One region of the Vibrio coralinecrosis genome, then DNA from elsewhere that is predicted to be linked to it. Evidence: predicted binding sites of a transcription regulator. Region 1 holds the regulator's gene; the other holds the start of a gene.
What was found. Region 1 encodes PurR, which represses purine synthesis genes. Its sites were predicted from a motif close to TNANGNAAACGTTTNCNTNA; they were not measured.

Region 1 (6,167 bases):
AACTGCATACTTCTTTGATTGATTTATTCCGTTGCAATCCCATCCAAATGACGAGCCAGACGGCTTGTTGCGCTGGTAAGCGTCGCCTTCTAATGCTTGCTTTAGACGTATCAAGCAAAGCTTGTTCTATCCATTCAAGCTGAATGGCATTAACTACAGACTCATAGTTTTTACCATCCTCGATAGTCTCATGTGCCAAAAGCAGCTCTTGAGCAAACATAAAAAATCCCCACTAACTTTGTTAGTGGGGATTATCATACGATCTCAGGATCGTTCAAGTCTCTAAAACGATCGGCATTAAACCTATTCGGTTGGCTTTTAAACAATTAGCGACTTAACTATTGAGTTTATTGACTAACTCCTGACGGCGCTCAGGAGGAATGACTGACCAATGTTTGCCATTGATAGCCCCTTCTAGAGCCCAGAGCAGTTCGAGTGAAACATCCGCTGAGTGGGTTGCCTGAATAGCTTTAAACGCTTCTACAGAGCCCGCTTCCTCTAGATTTTCCACGCTCTCGATTCCTGCTTTCTTGAGCATTCGCTCGGTTGCAAGGCGGAGGTTAGGTAAGTCCTTGAGGCGATTTGGTCGAGTCTTCGCTTGCGATGTTTTTTCTTTTTTGGCAATGGCCAACGCACTTTGTGCCAACGCAAGGGCACGAGTATGGCAAGAAGCTACATCATCCGTTAAAGCAAAATATTTGGTAACGACGGGAAAGCCTCGTTTTTTATAAACGTAGGGTTCTAAGCCTTCAGATTTGAATTGATTAGCCAGCTTGTCGTCGGCGCGGATATGGAGTTTATCGTTAACTACCAATGCGAACATTGTGTCGTCTGCGAAGATTCCGAATCCACCGAACATCGAACGTGACTTTATACGACCAAGCTGATCAAAAAGTCGCATCGAGTCTTTAAGTATTGGTTTATCCATGCTGTGTTATCTCGGTGTATATTATTATACGCCACCAAATTCAGGTCCGAGAGATTAGCAAAATAATGCAGATAAAGTGTCAGTAAGGTGTCATACCGAAATAAAATTCACTCGCTAATCCCTGAGTTCTAGAAAGATTATAGAGTGTTGTTTTAAACGATACGGATCGTTTGCATCTTTGCCCATCGGCAACCCCGCTACCTTTCAGTCTCCTGAGTCAGGCCGGAAGCTTTGCGTCCCACTCTTTCGAAGTGGTTTGCCCTGTTCGTGGCATTAGTCGAACATTTTAAGGATAAATAAAATTTGAGGTAAGTATCACATCTTGATTGATCAAATGTGATCTTGGTTCAAGTAAATTGCTTTAAAATGATATGTCCGACCAATAGATTGAGCTATCAGTCGGATGACAGCTAATGCTATTTGTTTAAGTTGTATACGGTATCGCGCACAACGATCTCAGGGTGCATTTCGAATACACGCTTCTCGTGTTCTTTGTCTTTGATGCGCTCAAGTAAAATTTCAAACGCATTTTTACCAACGCGACGTTTAGGTTGGTGGACTGTGGTTAGTGGTGGTGAGAAGTACTCGGCAAGTTCAATATTGTCGTATCCAATCACAGAAATATCTTCAGGAACACGAATACCTTTTTGCTGAAGTCGACTCATTAAACCTAATGCCATGGTATCGTTGAAACAAAATACGGCAGTTGGCTTGTTGTCCATAGCGACAATTTTATCGGCAGCCAATACAGCGGTATCACACTCGAAGTTACCTTCAAGAATCCAGTTTTCGTTGACAGAGAGGTTGGCTTCATCCATCGCTCGTCGGAAACCTTGGATGCGCTCTTGGCATGCAGCTTTTTCGAAGTGACCACTGAGACAAGCGATATCTTTGTGGCCATTGTCTATCAGATATTTAGTCGCTAGGTAGCCACCTTCTTCTGAATTGTCGATGATTTTATCGGCTTGAGAGCTTTCAGGTCCCCAATCCATGACCACTTTTGGAATATCCTTATGGCGGTCTAGCATCTCACTTAATTCTTCTGTGAGGTCAGAACACATAACGAGGATGCCATCTACGCGCTTTTCCGCTAGCATACGGATATAGTCACGCTGTTTCTCGTAAATGCCACCAGTATTACACAGGATCAATGTGTAGCCCTGACGGTAACAGTAGCTTTCTACGCCGTCGATGACTTCAGAAAAGAATAGGTTGGTCGATTGGGTAACAAGCATACCGATAGTTCGAGTGCTGTTACATTTTAAGCTTCGTGCGACCGCGCTTGGTGCATAATTCAATTCGGCAACGGCTTCCATGACTTTTTCTTGTGTTGCTTCAGCAACAAAGCGCGTCTTATTGATCACGTGAGAAACTGTTGTAGTTGACACGCCAGCTAGGCGTGCCACATCTTTAATAGTGGCCATAAGGTTCTGTCCTGTCGATGACTGCCAGGAAGTATATTCAGAGTGTAGAATAATTCGGCAGAAAGTATCAGAAACACAAAAACCGCTTTATTCAGCGGTTTGTCTCTAGTTCGTTCATTTTTATCGTTTGCGGTCACGATTCTAGACCGCAAACAGAAGAAGAGCAAATAAAAAACGAAGGTGTGATAAGTTTTAAATCACAGATCAACAATAAGGTTATTCACCTTTAAGATAGGTGCAATCAAGTTCAAGAAACGCAATCAGTAATGAAGCTGTTGCCGCGTAAAACCCAAATTCATCTAAAGCTTGGCACTTTCTAGTGAATTGTGGAAGCCAACTTAAAAGATGTTTATGAATAAACTGTTCCTGTTCGATAAAAGCATCTTCCATGTGGCGTTCTTGTTCTAACTCGTTGGAGCGGATAATCAAGTTTCCTAAAAAGTCGAGCTCAATCGCGAGGTGATCCGCAGGTTCATTCAGCGCTTTATCAACTTCAATGCCGTGTTTGGCCATTAGCTGTTCCATGTCTGTTGCAGGCTGATCATTGAGAAGCCCAGATTTGCCTATGTACACGGAAGCGTAGGGTAGCGCTGAGTCTTTGTCTGACTTTAGAAACAAATCGCAGAAGTCAGCGGCCAGTTCGAGCTGGGCATCTTCGCGATCGATAAGACGATTGAGTGCATCGACTAATTTGTTTATGGCTGACTTCAGATGAGGGTTTTCTCCCAGCCCAGTCAGAAAGGAACGGATTTCTTCTGAGTGATACTGCTGGAGGTTTTCCTCTGTTAACTCCTTGGCAAACAGGCTGGATAACCACCAGTAGATTTCAGCACGTTTTTCGTTGAATGCTTTGATTTCTTGCATTGGTTAAGACTCCTGGAAATTCTATTTATCAGTTTAACGAATAAAAATGAATAGCGGTAATGGCGGTTGTTTCAGATTGAGTGCAAAAATGGAAAGTTATTAATGGCCTAAGCGAGGTTTGTTTTGAATCAATAAAACATCGCCTTTCTGGTTTGAAAGCGGTCAAAAGCTAGAAATGTGACTGATTATGAATAGAATGAATGAGAGACAATTTCAAAATGTAATTAAGTGGTGTAAATGAGCTATCACGTATTAGTTGTAGAGGATGATGCCGCCACTCGCAGTAAACTGGTTGGTTACTTTCAGAATGAAGGTTACCAAGTGAGTGAAGCGGAAAGTGGAGAGCAAATGCGCGATACACTGCAAAATCATGCGGTTGATTTGGTGATGCTTGACATTAACCTACCTGGTGAAGATGGGCTAATGCTCACTCGTGAGCTTCGCAGTCAGTCTGATATTGGTATTATCCTCGTTACAGGACGTACGGATAGCATTGATAAAATTGTTGGTCTTGAGATGGGGGCCGATGATTACGTCACTAAACCGTTTGAACTTCGAGAGCTGCTTGTTCGGGTTAAAAATCTCCTTTGGCGTATATCGGCAGTACGAAGTGCTGATGAGCTGAGTGAGCAGAAAAAAGATGATGGCAATATTGTACGTTTTGCGGAGTGGACCTTTGATGTGCAGCGTCGAGCATTGAGTAAAAATGGTGAGCCAGTGAAGCTGACTAAAGCAGAATATGAATTGCTAGTTGCTTTGTCATCATACCCAAATCAAGTCCTGAGCCGAGAACGTATCTTGAATATGATTAGCCATCGAGTTGATGCGCCGAATGATCGCACCATTGATGTTCTAATAAGACGTATGCGCGCTAAGATGGAATTTGACCCCAAGAACCCGCAGATTTTTGTCACGGTACATGGCGAAGGGTACATGTTTGCAGGTGATTGACCTAAACAGATAAGCAAAAAAATACCGAGGCATGCCTCGGTATTTTTCATTTGATTAAACGTTACTGTCGGAAGCGTGTACTGCTTTCTCTTCGTAATCGGATGCCCAGTCACGTAACGATTGCCAGATGCGGCCCAGCGTTTCATGCCAATAGCGCTCAGTTTGCTCAAGATAGACAGCTTTCGGTGTGTACTTAGCCCACGCCTGAGTGACATTATCATGAGCCAAATAGTTGGTTGGCGCAGGGTAAGGCTTAAGACCGGCAGAATGGAATTCATTCAGTGCACGTTTCATGTGGCTGGCGGAAGTGACCACGACCAATTTTTTGCGCTTAACAAACGCAGCAGCTTGCCTTGCTTCTTCCCAAGTATCCTTCGCAGTTTCCAGCAGAATAATATCCGACTTTGAAACGCCTAATGCGAGCGCAACTTTGGCCATCATACGAGCATTACTGACTTCAGAACCGCCTGCGTAACCTGACAGAATCAGCTTAGACCCTGGGTAGATACGCATGATGCGTATCCCTTCCGTCAGGCGCATCAGGCCGGTGCGACTTAATTCAGACGTGGGAGGGATTCGGTCGTCCACAACATGGCCACTACCTAACACCATGACATAATCGATCGTCTCATCGACCGGAAAAAACGCAGAATACTGACGCTCAAGTGGCATCAGGAGACGAGAAGAAACTGGCTGGAATGCAATGAGAAAAATACCAATGAAAGAGAATAGAACAACAAAACAGCCTGTTTTTTGCTTCCTTGTAAACATAATCAGCATCAGGCCTAAAAAACCGATGATCAGCATTGCTGGCAAAGGCATTAAAAGGGATGACACCACTTTTTTCAGCTCAAACATACTTAAATAGTCCGAAAAAACACCAATTGATTTTAATTTAAGAGAATCCCTCTTTATATCTGCCTTTCTTATGACAGAATAGCAGCACGATTCGACATGATAACCTAAGCCGCCGTGACTGAAGACCGCAATTTCGACGATATTGCCCACAAATTTGTAAAAAACATCTACGGCTCCGATAAAGGAGAGATACGCCAAGTTATTGTTTGGGAAGAACTTGAACAACTACTATGTGCGGTTAATGGTAGCAGGAAAAGCCTCGATGTGCTGGATGCAGGTGGTGGATTAGCACAAATGTCGCAAAAGCTGGCTAAACTCGGACATCGAGTCGCTTTATGTGATCTATCTTTGGAAATGCTGCAACTAGCCAAGCAGGATATTGAAAAAAATGGCTTGCTTGAGCAGTATCGCTTGATTCATTCGCCAGTCCAGAACATTGCAGAGCATCTGGAACAGCCCGTTGATGTGGTCATGTTCCATGCGGTGATGGAGTGGTTGGCAGACCCTAAGCCCGCTTTAGAAACGGTGCTTAAGCAGGTGAAACCGGGGGGTGCAGCTTCCATCATGTTTTACAACCATCATGGTCTGGTCTACAAGAATGTCGTATGTGGCAATATTCCTCATGTATTAGAGGGCATGCCGCATCGAAAACGATTTAAGTTACAGCCGCAGAAAGGGCTTAAACCAGAAGAGGTCTATAAGTGGATTGAAGACGCTGGCTTTGAAATCTGTGGCAAAGCTGGTATTCGCTGTTTCAGTGACTATATCGGAAACAGAGAATACATGGGCGACTATAAGACAGAAGATGTGGTAGCACTTGAGCGACAGCTGTGTCGACAAGAGCCCTATCTCTCGCTAGGCCGATACATACATGTATGGGCCAAAAAGAAAGAAGAACAGGAATAATAATGAGTGAGATGATTCTCAACGCTGCTGAGCAACCCATTGATGAATTGGTTGGCTGGGTAAAGCAGCACGATTTCTCATTAAACCTGCCGACTGAACGTCTCGCATTTCTCATCGCTATTGCAGTCCTTAGCAATGAGAGGTTTGATGAAGAATTGGGTGAAGGTGAATTGCACGACGCATTTACTATCGTCACTCGATTATTTGAGGATACCGGAGAAGCGTCTGCTTTCCGG
Region 2 (6,167 bases), 1.0 Mb from region 1:
GCATTTGTATATCCATGAAAACTAGATTAATTGGGTTGTTGTGTATAATCTCAATAGCGACTTTACCATTGTTGGCTAGGACGACATCGTAGCCTAGTTGCTCAAGATATAATTTGACAAGGGAGCGTTGAACTTCTTTATCATCGACAACTAAAATGAGGTGCTTATCGAACCTCTCAATAGAGTGTGTCAAATTAGCGACAAAGGCATTCGTTTGCTCTTGCATACTAGTTTTCACATTTTGAGGTACATCGTTATCTACTTTAACTGGTTTTACTCCAGCGACAGTGGGGAATGATAGATGAAACTCTGTGAATTCTCCTTCTTGGGACTCGCAGCGAATTGAACCTCCGAATGCTTTCATCACTCTTTGGCAGTATCCCAAACCAAGACCACTTCCTCCACTTTTGTTATGGCTGAAAAAGTCATCGAAGATTCTTGTTAAGTAATCTTGAGGTATACCAGGGCCAGTATCGGAAAAGATTACTCTATTTTCATACTCTCCTGCTTCTGTTCGAATGCATATAGTGCTATTAGGGTATGAATCAAAATAATAGATAGCATTACGGAGCAAGTTAAATAGTACAAAGTTAAATAGCGTTTCATTGAGCTTAACAACAAAGTCTTGTTGGATATCTAGCTGAACACGCTGTCTCATCAGTTCATCATCAAATCCATATTGATTGACCGCTGAGTGAATTGCTGAAGATATAGATGTCGGTACAGCAGGTTCTTGATCTAGAGACGAACTATTGACTTCACGAAGAATAATATCGATCAATTGCCGACCTCTATTGATAGCTTGCCTCCCCTTGTCTACATGTATAGCTAGATCACTATATGATTGTCGACTTTCAATCTTTTGCTCTAAGTTTTCAAATTCAAACTGAACTTGTGTAAGTGGGTTTCTCATCTCATGGGCGATGGAGTTCGCAAGAGCTTGGGACTGTCGCACTTTTCTCTCGTAATTGATGTGGACCTGAACTTTCTGCAAAACTCGCTCGAGAGCAGACAGCTCTTCATTGGAGAAGTGCAAGCCATCGTTTTTATAACTAGAAACTAGTACATGGGAGAGCCTATTTCTTCCTTCATAGATAGGAAGCACTATTGCTGACTGTGTCTCGCTCATGTTGTGATGGATGTTGCTCAACGTTTGGTTTCTGGTCTGAGATAGCTCCTCTTCAACCTCATCAATCACAAGCGGAGTAGTGCTGCTTTCGAAATAAGGCCTGTAAAAGCTTGCACCTTGGTAGTCATCAAGTAAACGAAGATTTTCTTTTGGTACACCTAAGTAGTTAGCGAGCATATCTATTGCCAAAGTCGGTGAATTTTGAAATTCCTCTTCTAGACGTGAAATTTTTTCTACCGGAGAAAGTGGGTCACCATAAAGGGCTCGACTTATGACCATTTGCGTTGTTTGATAAGCTTTTCGCCATGTCAGTCCTACAAATAGCACTATCAGTATAACTTCTGTCCGCTTAACATCGTCAAATACATTGAGAACAGATAACAGCCCCGTATAGATCAAAGCGGTAGCTACTACGCTGGTCATGATAAAGAAAACGTATTTGGGGCTATAAAATCTCGATGTAAGCAATGCGTAGCCCATAAACAACATCTCACTTACTGAAAGTGCTGGTGGTAGCCAGGTCAAAGAGAAGTCATTGAAAAAGAATGTGAAACCAAGTTGGATTATTGCTGTGGAGCACATGAATATGGTCATACCAAGAATCATATAATTAATTCTTGTACGACGGATCCTATTACTACATTTTTTAAGTGATAGCAGGTTGATGAAGGTTAGTATAACTAGTGCTGTGAGCCCTAAGAAAAATGGTTGTGTATAGGGGCCAAAGTCTAGCTCAAATTGACTTGGGCCCGTAATTGTAACTCCTTTAACCGTTAGTTCAGGAACTAGGTTACAGATGACTCCAAAGATGACAATGACCGTCACCGAAAGGCTTTGCCATGCAGCAACGGACTTATGAGCGTAGTAGGTTTGTAATTTTACAGAAAAGAGATAAGCAGAAGTAAACGCCACTAAGGCTGAAATATTTGCTACTACTGCCATATTAATTGCAATAGCATTTCCAAATTCTTTCAGTAGCCCAGTATGAAAGTAGCTATTACTCAATATCCAAATGAACAAACCCGCAGTGTATGAGATGTAGTAGGAATATTGCTTCAAGCTCAAAGAACCGTGTCTTTTAGCTAAAGCCATGCAGAAATAGCCTGTCCATACTAGAACTAGAGTAGCAGTAAGGGCTAAGAACACAGCTTTTGTATACAAAATTTGACTAAATAGATAACTGGACATGATGTTCTTCTAGCACCGGCTTGTGATGTTGTTTAAGCTGACTTAAAGTTTGTCTTTTGTACTTTCTAAAGTCAGAGTTTTGTAATTCATAGTTAAGGTTTTTTATCAACCACAGCCCCTTGTAAGTCGAAAACCCGCTATCGGAGAGAGTATTCCTACTGATATGACAGTATGCGTCAGTGGGTAGACTCTCATAATACTTGATCATGAACGGTTGTTCGATCACAACAAAAGCGATCTCGAAGTTTTTCTCGTGAAGCTGCTTCATTAATCGCTTTTGTGATAGGTACAAAAAGAACATTTTCTGGTTCTGAGTTCCACTGACTGTCATGCGAATGATCTCACAACAATGATGTTTAGTGGATAGTTCCGGCCAAATTTGTGTGTCAAAGTCGGATGCTGAAAGTGACAGGGGGCTAGAGAGAAGATGATGTGTTACTCCAAGTTGTGCCAGAATATTACGCTTAGGAACTAACTGCCAGTTTGGAGACATAAAGAAAGATGAGAAATAAAGCCAATTCTTAGCGTCTTCATATAAGTTTATTCTCACCGTTGAGACTATCGTGGGGACAGTTGTTTCTTCCGAATTATACGTCAGTATAAAGTGCCTCCCTGCGTTTGACAGTTCAATTGAACCAAGCATTTCGTACCATTGTTGCTCTTTAACAAAGGTCGAAAGGTTTATTAATGTGACTGCATCTGACAATTTCATCGGGGTATCAGAATGCAGAGTATAATATTGCTGTTCATGGTTAGATATGTCTTCAATGACACTATCAGTGAAATTATCTTCATTGATTGAGATCTGTTTTGGATAGCTTCCACTCATGGAAGAAGTACCACAATATTTTTCTTTAATTTGCCATATTAGATATTCGCACCAAGCTTCCGCCCAGTTATCGAATAACTGATAGGCTTGACGTTCTATCGTGTGCCAACCCTGCGGTAGATAAGGGCACTCCTTGCTAATGATTTTTTGGTAGTAGGTTGAGTTTACCTTCTTTGATGAACTTTGATATTTAAGGTCAGGAATAAGTTCATCTATTTGTTTAAAGCGAGCATTCAGAACTTGATTAAAAAATAGGTGAGTTTCGTTTTCAAATAAGCCTTTTAATTCCTTGAACCACGATGCTCTCTTATCTTCCAGTTTACCTGTCGGTAGTAATTGATTTGTATTAACCATAGACGTTGTAAGTTGCATTTATATTTTTATACTTATCTATTTACATGATGACAGTGTCAATGCAACTTGATTTGTATGACTATCTGAGCTTCATCTCATCATTTTATAAAAATATGACAGATTGTTAATGTAACTTTGGGTTATATAATCGGGGCTGTTACAAAAGTCGATGGAAAGTAGTATTTAGTTGTTGGGGTGTTTAGGTTTTAGCTATTACTGTGAGTCTGGTTTAGGCATCATTGACAGTAGCGATAAAATGATGATTTAGCTTGGTTAGTATTCGTTTTTGAGTTTTATGTAAATATAATCAGAATGAAATTCCTTGAAGCTAGAAATATGGAGGCTAATCTCTGGTTTTATAGAGCCAGATTGCATCCTGAGTAATACATAAATCTAGATTAAGAATACTATATACTGCTGATTTTTTTGGTTAATTTGCGTTCTCTTAACAAAAAAGTTGGCGAAAATCAGAAGGTTGGCATACACTTTCCCAAGTAAAGCCGATATGTTGTTGATTGGCTGGGCAAAATGCTTTGGCGCTACCCATTCGGTAGCAATGTTTAACACAGCTTTGAGGAAAGTTTTATGGCGCTCACAAAGGCCGATTTGGCAGAAAACCTGTTTGAGAAGCTCGGATACAGTAAACGGGATGCCAAGGAAACGGTTGAGGCGTTTTTCGAAGAAATTCGTAAGGCACTAGAGAGTGGCGAACAGGTAAAACTGTCTGGATTTGGTAACTTTGATCTCCGAGAAAAAAATGAACGTCCAGGTCGAAACCCAAAGACGGGTGAAGACATTCCAATCAGTGCTCGTCGCGTTGTCACCTTCCGCCCGGGGCAAAAACTAAAAGCCCGTGTAGAAAATGCCAAGGTAGAAGACTAACACGCATGATGCTTGTCAGTTGAAACCTACAGAATTCTAGAAGACGGATTAATCGATAATTCGTCCTCTAGCTATTCCTAAAAATACCCAAGCTATCACAGCTTGGGTATTTTTGTTCTTAATCTCTTTTCCATAGAATGTGGCAGAATTTGTGTTCTGGATCTCGGCTCACTAACAAACGAGCAAACACTTCATCTAACACATCATTCTCTTCATTGACTAGGCCTATACGTACTTCAGCGTAGGTTTCTTTGTTGACTTCAAAACCTACGTGGCCCGCCCAATCGTCGCCAGTTTCAACCAGTTCAGCTGCACCACGGTCATCAAACTGAGCGGTGAATATGATCACATCTGCCGCTTCTAGATTATCCGCAGCCATCTCTAGGAAGATGTCGTAAGCCGTCTCAATGGCGTCATCATAAGAGATAAGTTCAGACATAATTAGGCTCGACTCATGTATTTGCGTTCAGTTGTGTTGACCACAATGCGATCACCTGTTGCTATGTACTCCGGTACTTGAACCGTAAGGCCTGTTGCAAAACGTGCAGGTTTTGTGCGGGCAGAGGCTGATGCGCCTTTGATTGATGGATCGGTTTCCTCAATAACAAGCTCTACGGAAGCAGGAAGCTCTAAACCAACAGCGTTGCCATCGACCACAATAACGTGTAGCCCCTGAATTTCTTCAGTAACGAACATGAGCTCTTCTTCGATCTCTTCTTTCTTGAAAGTGTACTGCGTGTAGTCTTCGTTATCCATGAAGATGTATTCGTCGCCATCGACGTACGAGAAAGCCACAGCACGTTTAAACATGTCCACGGTCTCAACCACGTCGTCCGATTTAAAACGTTCGTCAACTCGTGCGCCAGTGGAAAGGTCAGTACAACGCAGTTTGTAGATTTTTGCGCCGCCACGTCCACCTGGTGTGGTAACTTCGATATCTTTGATCAGGAGAGTTTTACCATTAGATTCAATCGCAAAACCTTTTTTAAGCTCACTTGCCCTTGGCATAAAAGTGTTTCCTTAGTGTGGAATGGAATTGTCGTATTATATACATAGAGTTTAGGGTAAGGAATATCTTGATTCGTGTAAGCGTGTAGGCGAACATTAAGATATCGAAAGTCTAACAATTATTGCTATCAATTTAATGCTTCTTTCCGTTATCGATCCTAAGCAACCTTTTCAAGAAAGGTACCAACCTGCCATCAATGATCTTATTGCTTTTCTAAGAGGAGGATTAGGCGATAATTTACACAGCGTATATATCTATGGAAGCGTGGCTCGCAAACGAGCGAAGCCACATCGTTCGAATCTTGATGTACTAGTCGTTACGCATGAGAGCTTTAGTGATATCAGAACAACGCTCTTCAACTCGATAAAGTGGCGATTTCAGAAATCTTACCCTTTCATCACTGAGGTCTCTTTAAAAAATACACTCGCGAAAGAAGTAGCAAGTTTAGAGAGTATTTTTTCTTGGGGTTTCCAGCTACGCCACTGTTCTGTTTGTATTTATGGTGAAGACTTATCTGAATGTTTTGGCGACTATGAGCCGAGCTGGGAAATTGCTAAACATTGGAACATGGATGTGGAAGATTGGGTTGCTGTTTATCGTAATCGTATTGCTCGCTCTGCAACACCAGAAGAGCAGTCTAAAGCTCAGCAAATTATTGCTAAGAAGCTGCTACGTGCGAGTTATTCATTGGTTATGTACAAAGACAAAAATTGGTTTGACGATCCTGTCGAGTGTGGTCAGAACTTTCTGCGCTATTATCCAGAAAAAAAGGTCGA

Region 2: a site for PurR is predicted at 3,947-3,966, ahead of ihfA (integration host factor subunit alpha). Genes of this name have one in related genera too.

Annotation. Positions count from the first base shown of each region.
Region 1 is NZ_CP024627.1:2,166,005-2,172,171, reverse strand. It holds gene CTT30_RS10105 (IS4 family transposase) at 1-220, opposite strand, end outside; gene CTT30_RS10100 (TfoX/Sxy family DNA transformation protein) at 335-928, opposite strand; cyclic di-GMP riboswitch class I at 1,113-1,199, opposite strand; gene purR (HTH-type transcriptional repressor PurR) at 1,345-2,352, opposite strand; gene torD (molecular chaperone TorD) at 2,569-3,216, opposite strand; gene torR (two-component system response regulator TorR) at 3,454-4,167, shown strand; gene elyC (envelope biogenesis factor ElyC) at 4,222-5,025, opposite strand; gene cmoM (tRNA uridine 5-oxyacetic acid(34) methyltransferase CmoM) at 5,140-5,931, shown strand; gene mukF (chromosome partition protein MukF) at 5,934-6,167, shown strand, end outside.
Region 2 is NZ_CP024627.1:1,154,160-1,160,326, forward strand. It holds gene CTT30_RS05280 (hybrid sensor histidine kinase/response regulator) at 1-2,317, opposite strand, end outside; gene CTT30_RS05285 (acyl-homoserine-lactone synthase) at 2,298-3,518, opposite strand; gene ihfA (integration host factor subunit alpha) at 4,086-4,382, shown strand; gene CTT30_RS05295 (HI1450 family dsDNA-mimic protein) at 4,501-4,821, opposite strand; gene yeiP (elongation factor P-like protein YeiP) at 4,824-5,390, opposite strand; gene CTT30_RS05305 (nucleotidyltransferase domain-containing protein) at 5,527-6,167, shown strand, end outside.